Regions from separate parts of the Streptomyces sp. HUAS 31 genome, predicted to be linked through region 2. Evidence: predicted binding sites of a transcription regulator. Region 2 holds the regulator's gene; the other holds the start of a gene.

Region 1 (9,698 bases), 1.2 Mb from region 2:
CGAGGCGCTCGGCGGGGAGCTCGTCGCGCATGATGCTGATGCCGAGCGGGATCACACCGGAGGCCAGCCCCTGGAGCACCCGTCCGACGATCATCGGGACCAGGGCGTCGCTCAGGCCGCAGACGACCGAGCCGCCGATCAGCATGACGACGCTGACCAGCAGCATCCGCCGCTTGCCGTACATGTCGCCGAGCCGGCCCATCACGGGTGTCGCGACGGCGGCGGCGAGCAGCGTCGCCGTGACCGCCCAGGCGGTGTCCGAGGCCGGGGCGTCCAGCAGCTTCGGCAGCTCCGGGACGATCGGGATGACCAGCGTCTGCATCAGCGAGACGACGATTCCGGCGAAGGCCAGCACCGCCACCACGGCGTTCGACCGAGGCGGAGCGCCGGCCCCCGCCTCGGCGGGAGGAGCAGGGGCGTGGGACATGGCGGGGCCTCCGTGGGCGTACGAGCAGGAAGGGTGCCTGATCGACCTGACTGATTGACCTGGGCAACCTTAAGTCAGTTGATTGACTTACTCAAGCGACGCAGGTCACGCCCCTGAGGCCAAGGGCGCACCCGGTTCAGCCCTCCCGCTCGACCATCGCCCGCACCTGCCCCTCGTTCAGCTCGTACACCGTCTCGTGCGCCCGGGGGTCGCGGGCGTGGAAGGTGTGGAAGAGGGGGCCGTCCGGGCCGTCCAGTTCCAACAGGGACGCCGACGCGCCGCGCACCACGCGTTCCGTGCCGGGTGCCGCCGTCAGGTCGACGCGGCTGACGACGCCGGGGGTGACCCAGACCGGCACGGCGGCCAGGAAGCCGAAGAGCTGGAGGTGGTAGTGCCCGGCCAGGACGAGGCGTACGTCGCTGCCCCGGATCACCTCCGCGAGGTCGCCGGGGTCGCGCAGGCCGAAGACCGGCTGGGTCGCCGAGATGTCGAGGGCGATCGGCGGGTGATGGAGGGCGAGCACGGTGCCCCGCTCGGCCGGGGTGCTCAACACGCGCTTCAGCCAGTCGAGTTGGGCCGCGCCCAGGTGGCCGTGCACCTTGCCCGGCACCAGCGAGTCGAGGGTCACGAACCGCACACCCCCGACCGTGGATACGGCCGCCCGCTCACCGGCCTCGGAGTCGAGCACCAGCTCCGGCTCCGCATGGCCGCTGCCGAGCACCTTGCCGAAGGCCACGCGTTCGTCGTGGTTGCCGGTCGTGTAGAAGACCGGCGCGGCGAGCGGCCGCGCGAACTCGCCCACCAGTTCGCGTACCGCCGTGTACGCCTCCACGGCGCCGTCGTCCGCGATGTCCCCCGTGACGACGATCGCGTCGACGGCCCGCAGGTGCCTCAGCTCGGCGAGCATCAGCCGGAGCGAGTCGGTGGCGTTGACGCCGTACTTGTTGGGGGCGTCGGTCTTCTCCACATGAGTGTCGGAGAGATGAAGGATCCTCATCTCTCCGACGGTAGCCGCGAGTCGGGCTCAGCTCAGGGTCTTCAGCGACGCCGCGTCGTACGGCGCCAGCTCGCCGAAGCGGCCGTCCAGCACCTTGGCCGCCCACTCGGGGTCCTGGAGCAGCGCGCGGCCGACGGCGACGAAGTCGAACTCCTCGGACTCCAGACGGTCCAGGAGGTCGTCGATGCCCTTGAGCCCGGAGCCCTGGCCGGCGAAGGCGCCCAGGAACTCGCCGTCCAGGCCGACCGAGCCGACGGTGATGGTGGGCTTGCCGGTCAGCTTCTTGGTCCAGCCCGCGAGGTTGAGGTCGGAGCCGTCGAACTCCGGGATCCAGTAGCGGCGGGTGGAGGCGTGGAAGGCGTCGACGCCGGCTGCGGCGAGCGGGGCCAGGATGGCCTCCAGCTGCTCGGGGGTCTCGGCGAGACGGGCGTCGTAGGCCTCCTGCTTCCACTGCGAGTAGCGGAAGATGACGGGGAATTCCGGGGAGACGCGCTCGCGTACGGCGGCCACGATCTCGGCGCCGAAGGCGGCACGGGCGACGGGGTCACCGCCGTAGGCGTCCGTGCGGCGGTTGGTGCCCTCCCACAGGAACTGGTCGACGAGGTAGCCGTGGGCGCCGTGGATCTCCACGCCGTCGAAGCCGATGCGCTCGGCGTCCGCGGCGGCCTCGGCGAAGGCGCCGATCACGTCGTCCAGGTCGCGCCGGGTCATCGCCTTGCCGGTGGCCTCCTCGGCCCCGATCCGCAGCCCGGACGGACCCACCGCGGGCGCCTCGGCGTACGGCGGCTGGCCCTGCTCGCGCACCATGCCGATGTGCCACAGCTGCGGCACGATGGTGCCGCCCGCGGCGTGCACCGCGTCGGCGACCTTGGCCCAGCCGGCGAGTTGCTCCTCGCCGTGGAACCGCGGCACCCGGTCGCTCTGCCCGGCGGACTCGTGCCCGACGTACGTCCCCTCGGTCACGATCAGCCCCACACCGGCGGCGGCCCGCCGCGAGTAGTACGACTCCACGTCCGCCCCCGGCACACCACCCGGCGAGAACATCCGCGTCATCGGCGCCATCACGATGCGATTGGGAACAGTGAGGCCGTTGATCGCAGTCGGCCGAGCCAGAATCTGCGCCGCACGAGAGGCAGCGGGCTGAGTGACGGTCACGTGGGGGCTCCTGGGGAAAGGGGTCTACTTATACCGGTCAGTATGTGCACACGCATTGTTGCACCTGATTAAGCAACGGTGAGTGTGAGACTCCGCATTCCCGGGGAGCGCGATCGTTTTGCGAGCGGCTGCGGGTGCGTGGGGGCTGGTCGCGCAGTTCCCCGCGCCCCTGGAGGGCGCGCGGCGGGCGGACGCCCTTCTTTTAGGGGCGCGGGGAACTGCGCGAACAGCCCCCACCGGCCCGCACCCGCCAAACGCACCGAGGGCGGCACCCCCTGTCGAAAACAGGGGGTGCCGCCCTCGGGAAGGACGTTGATCAACCGGAGGCCGGAGCCTCCGCGGTCGATCAGAAGTCCATGTCACCGCCCGGCATGCCGCCGCCGGCGGGCGCGGCGGCCTTCTCCGGCTTGTCGGCGATGACGGCCTCGGTGGTGAGGAACAGCGCAGCGATCGACGCGGCGTTCTGCAGCGCGGAACGCGTCACCTTCGCCGGGTCGATGATGCCCTCGGCGACCAGGTCGACGTACTCACCGGTCGCGGCGTTCAGGCCGTGACCCGGGGTGAGGTTGCGGACCTTCTCCACCACGACGCCGCCCTCAAGGCCGGCGTTGACGGCGATCTGCTTCAGCGGGGCCTCAAGGGCGAGCTTGACGGCGGCAGCGCCGGTCGCCTCGTCACCCTCCAGCTCCAGCTTCTCGAAGACACCGGAAGCCTGGAGCAGAGCCACGCCACCACCGGCGACGATGCCCTCCTCGACGGCCGCCTTGGCGTTGCGCACGGCGTCCTCGATGCGGTGCTTGCGCTCCTTGAGCTCCACCTCGGTCGCGGCACCGGCCTTGATGACGGCCACGCCGCCCGCGAGCTTCGCCAGGCGCTCCTGGAGCTTCTCGCGGTCGTAGTCCGAGTCGCTGTTCTCGATCTCGGCGCGGATCTGGTTCACGCGGCCCGCGACCTGCTCGGAGGAGCCGGCACCGTCGACGATGGTGGTCTCGTCCTTGGTGATGACGACCTTGCGGGCCTTGCCCAGGAGGTCCAGGGAGGTGTTCTCGAGCTTGAGACCGACCTCCTCGGAGATGACCTCGCCACCGGTGAGGATGGCGATGTCGTTCAGCATCGCCTTGCGACGGTCACCGAAGCCCGGGGCCTTGACGGCGACGGACTTGAAGGTGCCGCGGATCTTGTTGACCACCAGGGTCGACAGGGCCTCGCCCTCGACGTCCTCGGCGATGATCAGCAGCGGCTTGCCCGACTGCATGACCTTCTCCAGGAGCGGGAGCAGGTCCTTGACGGAGCCGATCTTGGAGTTGGCGATCAGGATGTACGGGTCGTCGAGCGACGCCTCCATCCGCTCCATGTCGGTGGCGAAGTACGCCGAGATGTAGCCCTTGTCGAAGCGCATACCCTCGGTGAGCTCCAGCTCCAGACCGAAGGTCTGGGACTCCTCGACGGTGATGACGCCTTCCTTGCCGACCTTGTCCATCGCCTCGGCGATGAGCTCGCCGATCTGGGTGTCGGCGGCGGAGATGGAGGCCGTGGAAGCGATCTGCTCCTTGGTCTCGACATCCTTGGCCTGCTCGAGCAGGGCGGCGGAGACGGCCTCGACGGCACGCTCGATACCGCGCTTGAGGGCCATCGGGTTGGCGCCGGCGGCTACGTTGCGCAGGCCCTCCTTGACCAGGGCCTGGGCGAGAACGGTCGCGGTGGTCGTACCGTCACCGGCGACGTCGTCCGTCTTCTTGGCGACTTCCTTGACCAGCTCGGCGCCGATCTTCTCGTACGGGTCCTCGAGCTCGATCTCCTTGGCGATGGAGACACCATCGTTGGTGATCGTGGGGGCGCCCCACTTCTTCTCGAGGACGACGTTGCGACCCTTGGGGCCGAGCGTCACCTTGACGGCGTCCGCGAGCTGGTTCATGCCGCGCTCGAGGCCGCGCCGCGCCTCCTCGTCGAACGCGATGATCTTGGCCATGTGAAGTGGTCCCTCCAGGACTGGGGGTGATTCCTTCGGACCGCGCCCGCGCCCGCGACGGACGGCTCACATGCCTCGTGGTTCCTTGCCCCACCTGGCCTGCGGGCCTCACCGACCCGGTCCTTCTTTGTCACTCTCACCTTCAGAGTGCTAACGCAATGATTAGCACTCGACCCATGCGAGTGCAAGCGGCTCTCGGGGATCGGGCGGGGCGCTCCGCCGGGGGCGAACAGGGCGCGAACGGGTCGCGAACACGACGAAGGGCCCGCACCCCCCAGGAGGTGCGGGCCCTTCGAAGAAGTACGTCGCTGCTGTTAGTCGACGCGTGCTTCAGCCGGTCGCCAGTCGGACCATGTCCGCCTGCGGCCCCTTCTGACCCTGCGAGATCTCGAAATCGACCCGCTGGCCCTCTTCCAGGGTGCGGTACCCGTCCATCTGGATCGCGCTGTAGTGGACGAAAACATCCGCACCACCGTCGACCGCGATGAAGCCGTACCCCTTCTCCGCGTTGAACCACTTGACGGTGCCCTGAGCCATGCCTAACTCCCCTATTACTGGCCCTTGCACAGATCCACACTTCGCGGATCCGGGTCAGACCTCACCCCCCATCGGTCGGGGGCGTGCGCCGGAACGCGTCGACCGCGGCTGAATGTATCTGCCCAACTGCCGTCTGCAACAGGTCAATCGGACGAGAAATCCGGGCACGACCGGTCGGGAATGTGGGGACAATTCCGCTGACTTCAGGTCAAGTCGGACCCGGCATACGGAACAAAAGCCGCAAAAAACCCGCACACTTTGGCTACTTCTTGTCGGGCTTACGGCAGAAATTCAAGGCAACCGACTCGGAGATCGGCGGCACGTTCCCCAACTGTACCTCGCTCAACCACACAGAATTGCCCCCTCCGCTTCTCTCACGGAGGGGGCAATTCGATGAACTCTCAGTAACCTGGGTTACCGAAGGTAATGATCGGTCATTCGGTCAGCCGCCGGCGACGGCCGGGATGATGGAAACGCCCGCACCGTCCGGGGTCGCCGTCTCAAGGCCCTGCTCGAAACGCACGTCGTCGTCGTTGACGTAGACATTGACGAACCGGCGCAGCTTGCCCTGGTCGTCGAGCACCCGGGCGGCGATCCCGGTGTGGTTCTTCTCCAGGTCGGTGATGACCTCGGCGAGGGTGCCGCCCTCGGCGGCGACCTCGGCCTGCCCGCCGGTGTAGGTGCGCAGGATGGTCGGGATGCGAACGGTCACGCTCATGCGAGGCCAGCCTCTCGGAAGGAGTCCAGGTTCGGGCGGATGGTGGCGGTGAGGCCGGTGCCGGCCACCGCGTCCAGCGTCTTGAGGCCGTCGCCGGTGTTCAGCACGACGGTGGTCCTGGTGGGATCGAGGACGCCGTTCTCGATCAGCTTCTTCGTCACACCCACGGTCACCCCACCGGCGGTCTCCGCGAAGATGCCCTCGGTCCGGGCGAGGATCTTGATCGCGTCGACGACCTGCTCGTCCGTCACATCCTCCACGAACCCGCCGGTGCGGCGCGCGATGTCGAGGACGTACGGTCCGTCGGCCGGGTTGCCGATGGCCAGCGACTTGGCGATGGTGTTCGGCTTCTGCGGACGGACCACGTCGTGGCCGGCCTTGAACGCGGTCGACACCGGCGAGCAGCCCTCGGCCTGCGCACCGAAGATCTTGTACGGCTTGTCCTCGACGAGCCCGAGCTTGATCAGCTCCTGGAGCCCCTTGTCGATCTTCGTGAGCTGCGAGCCGGACGCGATCGGGACGACGAGCTGGTCCGGGAGCTGCCAGCCGAGCTGCTCGCAGATCTCGTACGCCAGGGTCTTGGAGCCCTCGGCGTAGTAGGGCCGCAGGTTGACGTTGACGAAGCCCCAGCCCTCGCCGGCCGGGTCGCCGATCAGCTCGGAGCAGAAACGGTTCACGTCGTCGTAGTTGCCCTCGATGCCGACGAGCTCGCCGCCGTAGATCGCGGCCATGACGACCTTGCCCTGCTCCAGGTCGTGCGGGATGAACACGCACGAGCGGAAGCCGGCGCGGGCGGCCGCGGCACCCACCGCGCCGGCCAGGTTGCCGGTGGAGGAGCAGGAGAGCGTGGTGAAGCCGAAGGCGCGGGCGGCCTCCAGGGCCTGGGCGACGACACGGTCCTTGAAGGAGTGCGTCGGGTTGCCGGAGTCGTCCTTGACGAACAGCTTGCCGGCGTCGACGCCGAGCTCGTTCGCGAGGTGGTCGGCCTTGACGAGCTTGGTCCAGCCGGGGTTGAGGTTCGGCTTGTCGGCGACGTCGGCCGGGACGGGCAGGAGCGGCGCGTAGCGCCAGATGTTCGCGGGGCCCGCTTCGATCCGCTTGCGGAGCTCCTCGGCGTCGTAGGCCGAGAAGTCGTAGGCGATCTCCAGCGGGCCGAAACACTCCTCGCACGCGAAGACCGGGCCGAGCGGTACCCGGTGACCGCACTCGCGGCAGGAGAGCGCCGCGGCGGGGCCGAGGTCTACGGTGGATTCGGTGGTGCTTGCAACAGTCTGCGCAGCCATGTGAGGCGAGGCCCTTTCTCCTCATCTTCCTCACGACGCATCTCGCCGTGAGACGGATTTGGCACCTTCCCTAGCCGGGAGCCTCGCGGAGACGATCAACGGTGACGATCGACGCTGATCTACGAGAACCGACTGGAGGGTTGCCGGGGCTTCATCGGGCCGTATCCCTCTGCCCCTCTGGATGAGCGGTATTCGGTTGTTGACGACGGCCGACCTCGGACATGCGATGGTCATCCGCGTTGTTCAAGACTGTAACCGAACGCCAGGACAGTTGAGCTAGCCGTCCGAACCGCGAGATGGATCACAGACGTCCCGACAGTGAGGAGCCGCCGACCGTGCTGGAAGAAGCAGAGCGCTGGCTGAGCAGCCGCTCCTGGTCCGTAGCCGACCGCCCGCTGCATCACATCCTGGCCGCCAAACAGCGCTCGGGCCAGTCGGTGTCCGTCGTGCTGCCCGCGCTCAACGAGGAGGAGACGGTCGGCGAGATCGTCGCGATCATCGCCCATGACCTCGTCCGGCAGGTCCCGCTGGTCGACGAGATCGTGGTCGTCGACTCCGGCTCCACCGACCGCACCTCCGAGGTGGCCGCCGCGGCGGGCGCCCGGGTGGTGCACCGCGACGAGATCCTGCCGCGCGTCCCGGCCGTGCCCGGCAAGGGCGAGGTCCTGTGGCGCTCCCTGCTCGTGACCGGCGGCGACATCGTCTGCTTCATCGACGCCGACCTGAAGGAGTTCTCCTCCGACTTCGTCTCCGGGATCGTCGGCCCGCTGCTCACCGACCCCGGCGTGGACCTGGTCAAGGCGATGTACGACCGCCCGCTCGCCGGTGCCGCCGGACAGGGCGGCCGGGTCACCGAGCTGATGGCGCGCCCGCTGCTGAACATGCACTGGCCGCAGCTCGCCGGCTTCGTGCAGCCGCTCGGCGGCGAGTACGCGGCCCGCCGCAGCCTGCTGGAACAGCTCCCGTTCCCCGTCGGGTACGGCGTCGAGCTGGGCATGCTGGTCGACGCGCTGCACCTGGTGGGGCTCGACGCCCTGGCCCAGGTGGACGTCGGGGTGCGCAAGCACCGGCACCAGGACGGGCAGGCGCTCGGCCGGATGTCCGCCGCGATCTACCGCACGGCGCAGCTGCGGCTCGCCCGCGGGCATCTGGTGCGGCCTTCGCTGACCCAGTTCGAGCGCGGCGAGGACGGTTTCGAGCCGCGGACGTACTCCGTGGACACCGAGGAACGGCCGCCGATGGTGGAGATCGCCGAGTATGCGACGCGGAAGGTGGCGTAAACGCCGGAAACCGGCCGTATACAGGGCTGACGAGCGCCCCCCACTGAGCGGAACCGCACGTTTGAGCGTTTCCGGGGAGGGCTAGGTTGAGGCTTATGGCTTCCACGCAGGATGCGCCGGGTACGCACGGTGCCGCCAAGGTGCTCGTCGCGTCGAACCGCGGCCCGGTCTCGTACGAGGTGCGGGACGACGGCTCGCTGCACTCCAGGCGCGGAGGCGGCGGAGTCGTCTCCGGGCTGTCGGCGATCGGGCCGGACGCGGGCGCGCTGTGGGTGTGCTCGGCGCTGTCCGACGGCGACCGGGAGGCGGTGCGGCGCGGGGTCGGTGAAGACGGCGTGCTGATGCTGGACATCCCGGCGGACGTGCACGCGGACGCGTACAACGGCATCGCCAACTCGGTGCTGTGGTTCGTCCACCACATGCTCTACCAGACGCCGCTGGAGCCGGTCTTCGACGCGGAGTTCCGCCGCCAGTGGGCGTCCTACGAGGCGTACAACCGCGCCTTCGCCGAGGCACTGGCCGGGCAGGCGGCGCCGGGGGCGGCGGTGCTGGTGCAGGACTACCACCTGACGCTGGTGCCCGGGATGCTGCGTGAGCTGCGCCCCGACCTCAGGATCGGCCACTTCTCGCACACGCCGTGGGCGCCCCCGGAGTACTTCCGGATGCTGCCCGACGACATCGCCGAGCAGGTGCTGCGCGGGATGCTGGGCGCGGACCGGCTGGGGTTCCTCACCCGGCGGTGGGCGGACGCCTTCGAGGCGTGCTGCGCCCGGTTCGCCGACGGACTCGGGGGCACGCGGATCGGTGTGCACGGGCTGGGCGCGGACGCGGACTTCCTGCGCGAACGCTCCCACCGGGCGGACGTGACGGAGCGGATGACCGCGCTCCGCGACGAGATCGGCTCGGCCCCGGACGGCACCGCCCGCAGGACGATCGTGCGGGTCGACCGGACCGAGCTGTCCAAGAACATCGTCCGCGGCCTGCTCTCCTACCGGCAGCTGCTCGACGACCACCCCGAGTGGCGCGAGCGGGTGGTGCACGTGGCCTTCGCCTACCCCTCGCGGCAGGACCTGGCGGTGTACCGGGACTACACGGCCGAGGTGCAGCGGCTGGCGGACGAGCTCAACTCGCAGTACGGCACGCCGGGTTGGACGCCGGTCGTGCTGCACGTCAAGGACGACTTCGCCCGCTCGCTCGCCGCCTACCGGCTCGCCGACGTGGCGCTGGTCAACCCGATCCGGGACGGCATGAACCTCGTCGCGAAAGAGATGCCGCTCGTCTCCGACGAGGGGTGCGCGCTGGTGCTTTCGCGGGAGGCCGGGGCCCACGAGG
Region 2 (9,698 bases):
GTCGGCGAAGGCGGAGAGCTGGTCCACCATCGTGTTGATGGTCGACTTCAGCTCCAGGATCTCGCCCTGGGCGTCCACCGTGATCTTCTGCGACAGGTCGCCGTTGGCCACCGCTGTCGTCACCTGGGCGATGTTGCGGACCTGCGAGGTCAGGTTCGACGCCATGAAGTTGACGTTGTCGGTGAGGTCCTTCCAGACCCCCGAGACGCCCCGCACCTGGGCCCGCCCGCCCAGCTGCCCCTCCGTGCCGACCTCACGGGCGACGCGGGTGACCTCGTCGGCGAAGGCGGAGAGCTGGTCCACCATCGTGTTGACGGTCAGCTTCAGTTCGAGCAGCTCGCCGGTCGCCTCGACGGTGACCGTACGGGTCAGGTCGCCGCGGGCCACGGCCGTCGTCACCGCGGCGATGTCACGCACCTGTGCCGTCAGCCGGGACGCCATCGCGTTGACTGCCTCGGTCACGTCCCGCCAACTGCCCGACAGGCCCGTCACTTTGGCCCGTCCGCCGAGCCGGCCCTCGGTGCCCACCTCGCGGGCCACCCGGGTGACCTCGCCGGTGAACAGGGAGAGCTGGTCGACCATCTTGTTCACGGCCCGGCCCAGACGGCGCAGGTCGCCGCGTAACTGACGGGTGCCGTCGTGCAGATCGACGCGCTGGGTGAGGTCGCCGCCGGCCACCGCGTCCAGTACGCGCGTGGCGTTGGCCGCCGGGGCCACCAGGGCGTCGAGCAGATGGTTGACGTCGTTGACGCGGGTCGTCCAGTCGCCCTGGCCCGGGCTCGCCGAGAGCCGCTCGTCGAGCCTGCCGTGCCGGATCAACTCCCGTTTGACGCGCTGCACTTCCGTGTTGAAGTGCGTACTGCGGTCCATGATCTGGTTGAAGACCGCCGTCAGCTCGGCCACCACTCCCTCATCGGTCTCCGGGAGACGGCGGAAGTCCCCGTCCCGGGCCGCGGTCATCGCGGCGAGCAGCGGGCGCAGATCCGATGCTCGAATTTGACCGTCTTTCTGTCCTTCTTCGAGCACACGCGTAGCACTGTTCTCACTCATGGCGGCCCACTTCGGTAACTCGGTGCTTATGGGCGCGGTCAGTCTGTCACTCTGTCGGCGTCGACTGAGGCGTATTCGTCCGAACCGCTCGGGGAGCTGTACATGGGGGCCATTCCGGTGCAACGGGAGACCATCACCCGTGCCTGTGATGCGTCCGCGCCCGGAAACGAGTGCGCGCAGACCCGCACCGTCCTCCCCGGCAGCCCCCTCTCCCCGGGCTCCGCCCGCACCCTCGTGCGCGCCGCCCTCGACGACTGGGCCACCTCCGGACTCCCCGGCACCGAGCACCTGAGCGAGCGGCTCCTCGACGACGCCGTCGTGGCCGTCAGCGAACTCGTCACCAACGCCGTCGTGCACGCCGGCACCGAGGTCGAGCTCAGCTGCCGACTGGAGGAGGACGGCGCCCTGCTCGTCGAGGTCCTGGACCACCACCCCTCACGCGCCCCGCGCGACGGGGAGCTGGAGGCGCCGTACGAGACACCGGAGTACGGGCGCGGGCTGCGGCTGGTGTCCCGGCTCGCGGAGTCCTGGGGCGTCACCTACCGCACCGGCGCCAAGACCGTGTGGGCGCGGCTGCCCGCCGAGGACCCGGTGCCGCTCAGGGACGACATCGAGGCGTACGCCGAGGAACGCGCGCTGGAGCGCGGGCTGCGGGTCGCCGAGATCCTCGCCCCCGAGCCCCAGCGGGCCGAGCTCGAGCGGGACTGGCTCAACCGGGGCGCCCTGTCCTTCCTCGCCGAGGCCTCCGACCTGCTCGCCGGGCAGCTCGACGAGAACCTCGTCGCCGCGCTCGCCGGCCAGCTGATCGTGCCGAGGCTCGCGGACTGGTGCGCGGTCTGGCTGGAGGACGAGGTCGCCGGGCGCTGGGGATACGCCCGCTCCGGCGACGGGGACAGCGGCGGGGGCTGGGCCGTGGACGGCATCGCCGGGACCGGGCCCCGGCTCGCCCGGGTCTGGCACGGCTCCGAGAACCTCATCGAGGAACTGCGGCGGGCCCTGGAGAAGGAGCCGCCGCTGCCCCCCGACAACCACCGCACCGGGCCCGTCGCCTACCCCTGGCCCGGTGACGCGCTCGGCCGGCGCCAGGAGCACGGCACCGCGCTCGCGTACCGCCTCATCGCCGGCGGCCACCCGCTGGGCACGCTGGTCATCGGGCGGGCCGACCTCCTGCGCTTCCCCGACGAGGTCACCGGACTGGTCGAGGACCTCAGCCGCCGGGTCGCCCTGGCCATCGGCGCGGCCCGCCAGTACGCCCGGCAGGCCACCATCAGCCGGGTCCTCCAGCGCGGACTGCTGCCCGGCGCCGTCGCGGAGATCCCCGGCGTGGCCAGCGCGCTGGTGTACGAGCCGTGCGACAAGGGCGGCCCCAGCGGCGACTTCTACGACCTCTTCCCGGCCCGCGACGGCCGCTGGTGCTTCGCCATCGGCGACGTCCAGGGCAAGGGCCCCGAGGCGGCCGTGGTGATCGGCATCGCCCGGCCCTGGCTGCGGCTCCTCGCCCGCGAGGGCTACCGCGTCTCCGACGTCCTGGACCGCCTCAACCAGCTCCTCCTCGACGACGCCACGGAGGCCGCGGACGCCGCCGCCCGCGCCCTCGTCGGCCCGGCGGCGCCCGGCGACGGCCCGCAGACCCGGTTCCTGTCCCTGCTCTACGGCGAGCTCACGCCCTTCGAGGGCGGTATCCGCTGCACCCTCGCCTCCGCCGGCCATCCGCTGCCCCTGCTCCTCGGCGCGGACGGCGAGGTCCACACCGCCGCCCAGCCGCAGACCCTCCTCGGGGTCGTCGAGGACGCGACGTACACCAGCGAGACCTTCGAGCTGCGCTCCGGCGACACCCTGCTGTGCGTGACCGACGGAGTCACCGAGCGGCGCAGCGGCACCCGCCAGTTCGACGACGGCGACGGCCTGGCGACCGCGCTCGCCGGGTGCACGGGCCTGAACGCCCAGCTGATCGCGGAACGGATCCGCCGCCTCGTGCACGAGTTCGGCGGCCGCCCGCCCGAGGACGACCTGGCACTGCTGGTGCTCCAGGCCGAGTGACCGGCGGGGAGGGACACCGGCGGAGTACGGGACAATGGAACCCATGCCCTCCGTACTCCCCGACGGCGAGCCCGTCCCCGACGACGGCGCGCTGCCCGCCTCCGCACTCACCGGGACCGCAGACCGCCCCCTCGGCTTCTATCTGCACGTCCCGTACTGCGCGACCCGCTGCGGCTACTGCGACTTCAACACCTACACCGCGACCGAGCTGCGTGGCACGGGCGGAGTGCTGGCGTCCCGCGACAACTACGCCGACACCCTCGTCGACGAGGTCCGCCTGGCCCGCAAGGTCCTCGGCGACGACCGGCGCGAGGTCCGCACGGTCTTCGTCGGCGGCGGTACGCCCACCCTGCTGGCCGCCGGTGATCTCGTACGGATGCTGGGGGCGATCCGCGACGAGTTCGGGCTGGCGCCGGACGCGGAGATCACCACGGAGGCGAACCCGGAGTCGGTGGACCCGGCATATCTGGCCACGCTCCGCGAGGGCGGCTTCAACCGGATCTCCTTCGGCATGCAGAGCGCGAAGCAGCACGTGCTGAAGATCCTCGACCGCACGCACACCCCCGGCCGCCCCGAGGCCTGCGTCGCCGAGGCCCGCGCGGCGGGCTTCGAGCATGTGAACCTGGACCTGATCTACGGCACCCCGGGCGAGTCCGACGACGACTGGCGGGCCTCGCTGGAGGCGGCGCTCGGCGCCGGACCCGACCATGTGTCGGCGTACGCCCTGATCGTCGAGGAGGGCACCCAGCTGGCCCGCCGGATCCGCCGGGGCGAGGTCCCGATGACGGACGACGACGTCCACGCGGACCGCTACCTGATCGCGGACGAGGTGATGTCGGCGGCCGGTTTCGACTGGTACGAGGTCTCCAACTGGGCCACCTCCGAGGCCGCCCGCTGCCTGCACAACGAGCTGTACTGGCGCGGCGCCGACTGGTGGGGCGCGGGCCCCGGAGCCCACTCGCACGTCGGCGGGGTGCGCTGGTGGAACGTCAAGCACCCGGGCGCGTACGCGGCGGCCCTGGCGGCGGGACGGTCACCGGGCGCCGGCCGCGAACTCCTGTCGGACGAGGACCGCAGGGTCGAGCGCATCCTGCTGGAGCTGCGCCTGCGCGAGGGCGTGCCCTTGGCGCTGCTTCGCGAGGAGGGCCTGCGGGCGTCCCGCCGAGCCCTGTCGGACGGGCTGTTGGAAAGCGGTCCGTACGAGGAGGGACAGGCCGTCCTGACGCTGCGGGGGCGGCTGCTGGCGGACGCGGTGGTGCGGGACCTGGTGGACTGAGCGGGCGTACCCGGCCGGCCCGGCAGCCGCCCTACGCCGGTGTCGTGACGAAGTCGATCAGTTCCTCCACCCGTCCCAGCAGCTCCGGCTCCAGGTCCTTGTAGGAACCCACCCGCTTGAGGATCGCCTGCCACACCGCCCCGGTGTTGTCCGACGGCCAGCCCAGGGCCCGGCACACCCCGGTCTTCCAGTCCTGGCCGCGCGGGACCCGGGGCCATGCCTCGATGCCTAGGGCCGCCGGCTTCACGGCCTCCCAGATGTCGATGTACGGGTGGCCCACCACCAGGGCGTGCTCGCTCGTCACCGACTCGGCGATGCGCCATTCCTTCGTGCCGGGGACCAGATGGTCCACGAGGACGCCGAGGCGCGCGTCCGGATCGGGTGCGAATTCGGCCACGATCGACGGCAGGTCGTCGACGCCCTCCAGGTACTCCACGACCACGCCCTCGACGCGCAGGTCGTCGCCCCACACCTTCTCGACCAGCTCGGCGTCGTGCCGGCCCTCCACGTAGATACGGCCGGCACGGGCCACGCGGGCACGAGCCCCGGGGACGGCGACCGAACCGGAGGCCGTACGGGTCGGACGTGCCGGAGCCGCGCCCGACGGGCGGACCAGCGTGACGACCTTGCCCTCCAGCAGGAATCCACGCGGCTCCAGCGGGAACACCCGGTGCTTGCCGAAGCGGTCCTCCAGGGTCACCGTGCCCGCCTCGCAGCGGATCACCGCGCCGCAGAACCCCGTGCCGGGCTCCTCGACCACCAGGCCGGGCTCCGCCGGTACCTCGGGGACGGGCTTGGGCTTCTTCCAGGGCGGGGTCAGGTCCGGGGAGTACTGGCGCATTCGGACGACGATAGGAGAAGCACCCCCGCGCTCACTGCGACACGCCGAATTCCGACGCGAGCTCGTCGCGCTGGCGCCGTACGAACTCCGCGTCCACCACCGCTCCGTGACCGGGTACGTACAGCGCGTCCTCGCCGCCCAGGGACAGCAGCCGGTCCAGCGCGGCGGGCCAGTGCGAGGGCACCGCGTCGGACCCGGCCTGGGGCTCGCCCGACTCCTCCACCAGATCCCCGCAGAAGACCACCTCCCGGTCGCCCGAGACGTCACCCGGCACGAGCACCACCAGGTCGTGCGCGGTGTGCGCGGGGCCCACGTTCGCCAGCAGGACCTGGCGGCCGCCGCCCAGGTCGAGCGTCCACTCGCCGCTGACCTGGTGACGGGGCCGGATCAGCGCGTCCACCGCCTCCTCCGCGGCGGCCGGATCCAGACCGTTGCGCACCGCGTCGGCCCGCAGCTCCTCGCGCGCCTGCCGGCCGTCCAGCATCGTGTCCATGCCGACCGGGCCGTAGACCTCCGCGCCCGCGAACGCCGACGCCCCGAAGACATGGTCGAAGTGGGGATGCGTCAGCGCGAGATGAGTCACACGGTGACCGGCGAGCCACTGCGCCTGCGTACGCAACCGCACGCCCTCCGCCAGGCTCGACCCGGCGTCGACGAGCAGCGCGGTGCCGTCCCCCACGACCAGCCCCGCCGTGCAGTCCCAGCCCGGAAGCCGGCACCGGCCCACCCCGGACGCCAGCCGCTCCCATCCCAGCTCTTCCCAAGTCACCGTCATGCGGCGACGCTAGCGGGGACACCCGTGTCGAGCACGGCGGACCTGGCCCGGCCTTGCCCGGGGTGTACCCCACCGCCGTACACTGGCCGGGGACGGCTGGCACTCGGATGGACAGAGTGCCAGGAAAGATGCCAAGGGGAACGAGATCTGGAGGTGCGCGCGAGATGCTGAGTGAACGCAGGCTCCAGGTGCTGCGCGCCATCGTCCAGGACTACGTCGGGACGGAGGAGCCGGTCGGCTCCAAGGCGCTCACCGAGCGGCACAACCTCGGCGTCTCCCCGGCCACCGTCCGCAACGACATGGCGGCGCTGGAGGACGAGGGCTTCATCGCCCAGCCGCACACCAGCGCCGGGCGCATCCCCACCGACAAGGGCTACCGGCTGTTCGTCGACAAGCTCGCCGGCGTCAAGCCGATGACCCCGCCCGAGCGGCGCGCCATCCAGAACTTCCTCGACGGCGCGGTCGACCTCGACGACGTCGTGGCCCGCACGGTACGGCTGCTCGCGCAGCTCACCCGGCAGGTCGCCGTCGTGCAGTACCCGTCGCTGACCCGGTCCACCGTCCGGCACGTCGAGCTGCTCTCGCTCGCGCCCGCGCGGGTGATGCTCGTGCTGATCACGGACACCGGCCGGGTCGAGCAGCGGATGATCGACTGCCCGGCGCCCTTCGGCGAGGCCTCGCTCGCGGACCTGCGGGCACGGCTGAACAGCAAGGTCGCGGGGCGGCGCTTCACCGATGTGCCAAGGCTCGTCGAGGACCTCCCCGAGGCCTTCGACATCGAGGACCGCGGCACCGTCTCGACCGTGCTCTCCACCCTCCTGGAGACACTCGTCGAGGAGAACGAGGAGCGGCTGATGATCGGCGGCACCGCCAATCTCACCCGCTTCGGGCATGACTTCCCCCTCACCATCCGGCCGGTCCTGGAAGCCCTGGAGGAGCAGGTCGTCCTCCTCAAGTTGCTTGGCGAGGCCGGGGATTCGGGCATGACCGTGCGGATCGGGCACGAGAACGCCTATGAGGGACTCAACTCCACTTCCGTGGTCTCGGTGGGCTACGGTTCGGGCGGCGAGGCAGTCGCCAAGCTCGGCGTGGTCGGACCGACCCGCATGGATTACCCGGGAACGATGGGAGCGGTACGCGCAGTGGCACGTTACGTCGGACAGATCCTGGCGGAGTCGTAAGTGGCCACGGACTACTACGCCGTGCTCGGCGTGCGTCGCGACGCGTCGCAGGAAGAGATCAAGAAGGCCTTCCGGCGGCTCGCCCGCGAGCTGCACCCGGACGTCAACCCGGATCCGAAGACCCAGGAGCGGTTCAAGGAGATCAACGCCGCTTACGAGGTGCTCTCGGACCCGCAGAAGAAGCAGGTCTACGACCTCGGCGGCGACCCGCTGTCCCAGGCGGGCGGCGCGGGCGCGGGCGGCTTCGGCGCCGGTGGCTTCGGCAACTTCTCGGACATCATGGACGCCTTCTTCGGTACGGCGTCCCAGCGCGGTCCGCGCTCGCGCACCCGGCGCGGCCAGGACGCGATGATCCGACTGGAGATCGAGCTCGACGAGGCGGCCTTCGGCACGACGAAGGACATCCAGGTCGACACGGCCGTCGTCTGCAACACCTGTAACGGTGAAGGGGCCGCACCCGGCACCTCCGCCCAGACGTGTGACATGTGCCGCGGTCGCGGTGAGGTGTCGCAGGTGACGCGGTCCTTCCTGGGCCAGGTCATGACGTCGCGGCCCTGCCCGCAGTGCCAGGGCTTCGGCACCGTCGTCCCGACGCCGTGCCCCGAGTGCGCCGGCGACGGCCGCGTACGGTCCCGGCGGACGCTGACGGTCAAGATCCCGGCCGGTGTCGACAACGGCACCCGCATCCAGCTCGCCGGTGAGGGCGAGGTCGGGCCCGGCGGCGGTCCCGCCGGTGACCTGTACGTCGAGATCCACGAACTCCCGCACTCGACGTTCCAGCGGCGCGGCGACGACCTGCACTGCACGGTGACGATCCCGATGACGGCGGCGTCCCTCGGCACGAAGGTGCCGCTGGAGACGCTGGACGGCATGGAGGAGGTCGACATCCGGCCCGGCACCCAGTCCGGCCAGTCGATCCCGCTGCACGGCCGCGGTGTCACGCATCTGCGGGGCGGCGGCCGAGGCGACCTCATCGTGCACGTCGAGGTCCAGACCCCGACCAAGCTGGACCCCGAACAGGAACGCCTCCTGCGCGAACTGGCCAAGCTCCGCGGCGAGGAACGCCCCCAGGGACAGTTCCAGCCGGGTCAGCAGGGGCTGTTCTCTCGGCTGAAGGATGCTTTCAACGGTCGCTGACGCGAGCTCGGCCGGCTGCCGGGGGTCCGGGGGTCGGCCCCCGGGCAGGCACAGTCAGCCCGGTCAGCAGGGGTTGTTCTCGCGGCTGAAGGACGCCTTCAACGGTCGCTGACGGGTGGGGGGAAGTTCCGGCCCGGGGCAAGGGAAGGGCCGATTCGGACTTGTTCGGAGGACGTGACAACATGCCGTCATGTCCTCCGCGCTGACCGATCTTTTCCCCCATCCGATCGTGCAGGCCCCCATGGCGGGCGGCGTCTCCGTGCCGCACCTCGCTGCCGCCGTGTCCGAGGCCGGTGGGCTGGGGTTTCTCGCCGCCGGGTACAAAACCGCCGACGGGATGTACCAGGAGATCAAGCAGCTGCGGGGACTGACCCAGCGCCCCTTCGGCGTCAACCTGTTCATGCCGCAGCCCGAGTACGCCGACGCGGCCGCCGTGGACGTCTACCGTCATCAGCTCGCCGGTGAGGCCGCCTGGTACGAGGTCGAGCTGGGGGACCCGGACAGCGGCCGCGACGACGGCTACGACGCCAAGCTCGCCGTGCTCCTCGACAACCCGGTGCCGGTCGTCTCCTTCCACTTCGGCGTGCCCACCGCCGAGGTGCTGGAGTCCCTGCGCCGCGCCGGCACCGTCACCCTCGTCACCGCCACCACCCCGGACGAGGCACTCGCCGTGCAGCGGGCCGGCGCCGACGCCGTGATCGTGCAGGGCGTCGAGGCCGGCGGCCACCAGGGCACCCACCGCGACCACCCCGAGACCGACGGCACCGGCATAGGGCTGCTGTCGCTCGTCGCCCAGGTCCGCGAGACCGTGAGCCTGCCGCTGGTCGCCGCCGGCGGCATCATGCGAGGCAGCCAGATCGCCGCCGTCCTCGCGGCCGGCGCCAGTGCCGCCCAGCTCGGCACCGCCTTCCTGATCACCCCGGAGTCCGGCGCCAACGCCCTGCACAAGCAGGCGCTGACCAACCCCCTGTTCGTCCGCACCGAGCTGACGCGCGCGTTCTCCGGACGCCCCGCGCGCGGCCTCGTCAACCGCTTCCTGCGCGAGCACGGCCCGTACGCCCCCGCCGCCTACCCCGAGGTCCACCACCTCACCTCGCCGCTGCGCAAGAAGGCCGCCGCGTCCGGCGACCCGCAGGGCATGGCGCTGTGGGCGGGGCAGGGCCACCGCATGGCCCGCGAACTCGCCGCCGGGCGGCTGGTGGAGGTCCTGGTCGCGGAGTTGGACGCGGCGTCGACAGCGTTGTCGGTCTTCCCGGAGGGTGGTGCGGCCGGATGACCGCGCCGGTGTTCGTCGTCGAGTCGCTGGAGCGGGCCGGCGGTGCCGAGTTCGTGCTCGACGGGCCCGAGGGCCGGCACGCCGTCTCGGTGAAGCGGCTGCGGGCCGGAGAGGAAGTCGTC

The links. The regulator HrcA, encoded in region 2, represses chaperone genes, less so after heat shock. The targets are predictions, from matches to a motif close to TTNGCACTCNGNNNNNCNGAGTGCNAA.
Region 1: a site for HrcA is predicted at 4,711-4,737, ahead of groL (chaperonin GroEL). Genes of this name have one in related genera too.

Annotation. Positions count from the first base shown of each region.
Region 1 covers NZ_CP116353.1:4,429,781-4,439,478, forward strand. The annotation lists gene PGH47_RS19490 (MFS transporter) at 1-427, opposite strand, end outside; gene PGH47_RS19495 (metallophosphoesterase family protein) at 564-1,424, opposite strand; gene PGH47_RS19500 (NADH:flavin oxidoreductase) at 1,452-2,579, opposite strand; gene groL (chaperonin GroEL) at 2,926-4,548, opposite strand; gene PGH47_RS19510 (cold-shock protein) at 4,879-5,085, opposite strand; gene PGH47_RS19515 (MoaD/ThiS family protein) at 5,528-5,803, opposite strand; gene thrC (threonine synthase) at 5,800-7,086, opposite strand; SAM riboswitch class I at 7,105-7,274, opposite strand; gene PGH47_RS19525 (glucosyl-3-phosphoglycerate synthase) at 7,422-8,366, shown strand; gene PGH47_RS19530 (alpha,alpha-trehalose-phosphate synthase (UDP-forming)) at 8,462-9,698, shown strand, end outside.
Region 2 covers NZ_CP116353.1:3,227,867-3,237,564, reverse strand. The annotation lists gene PGH47_RS14295 (HAMP domain-containing protein) at 1-960, opposite strand, end outside; gene PGH47_RS14290 (SpoIIE family protein phosphatase) at 1,153-3,090, shown strand; gene hemW (radical SAM family heme chaperone HemW) at 3,134-4,366, shown strand; gene PGH47_RS14280 (DUF3097 domain-containing protein) at 4,398-5,207, opposite strand; gene PGH47_RS14275 (MBL fold metallo-hydrolase) at 5,239-5,982, opposite strand; gene hrcA (heat-inducible transcriptional repressor HrcA) at 6,147-7,163, shown strand; gene dnaJ (molecular chaperone DnaJ) at 7,164-8,300, shown strand; gene PGH47_RS14260 (nitronate monooxygenase) at 8,491-9,576, shown strand; gene PGH47_RS14255 (16S rRNA (uracil(1498)-N(3))-methyltransferase) at 9,573-9,698, shown strand, end outside.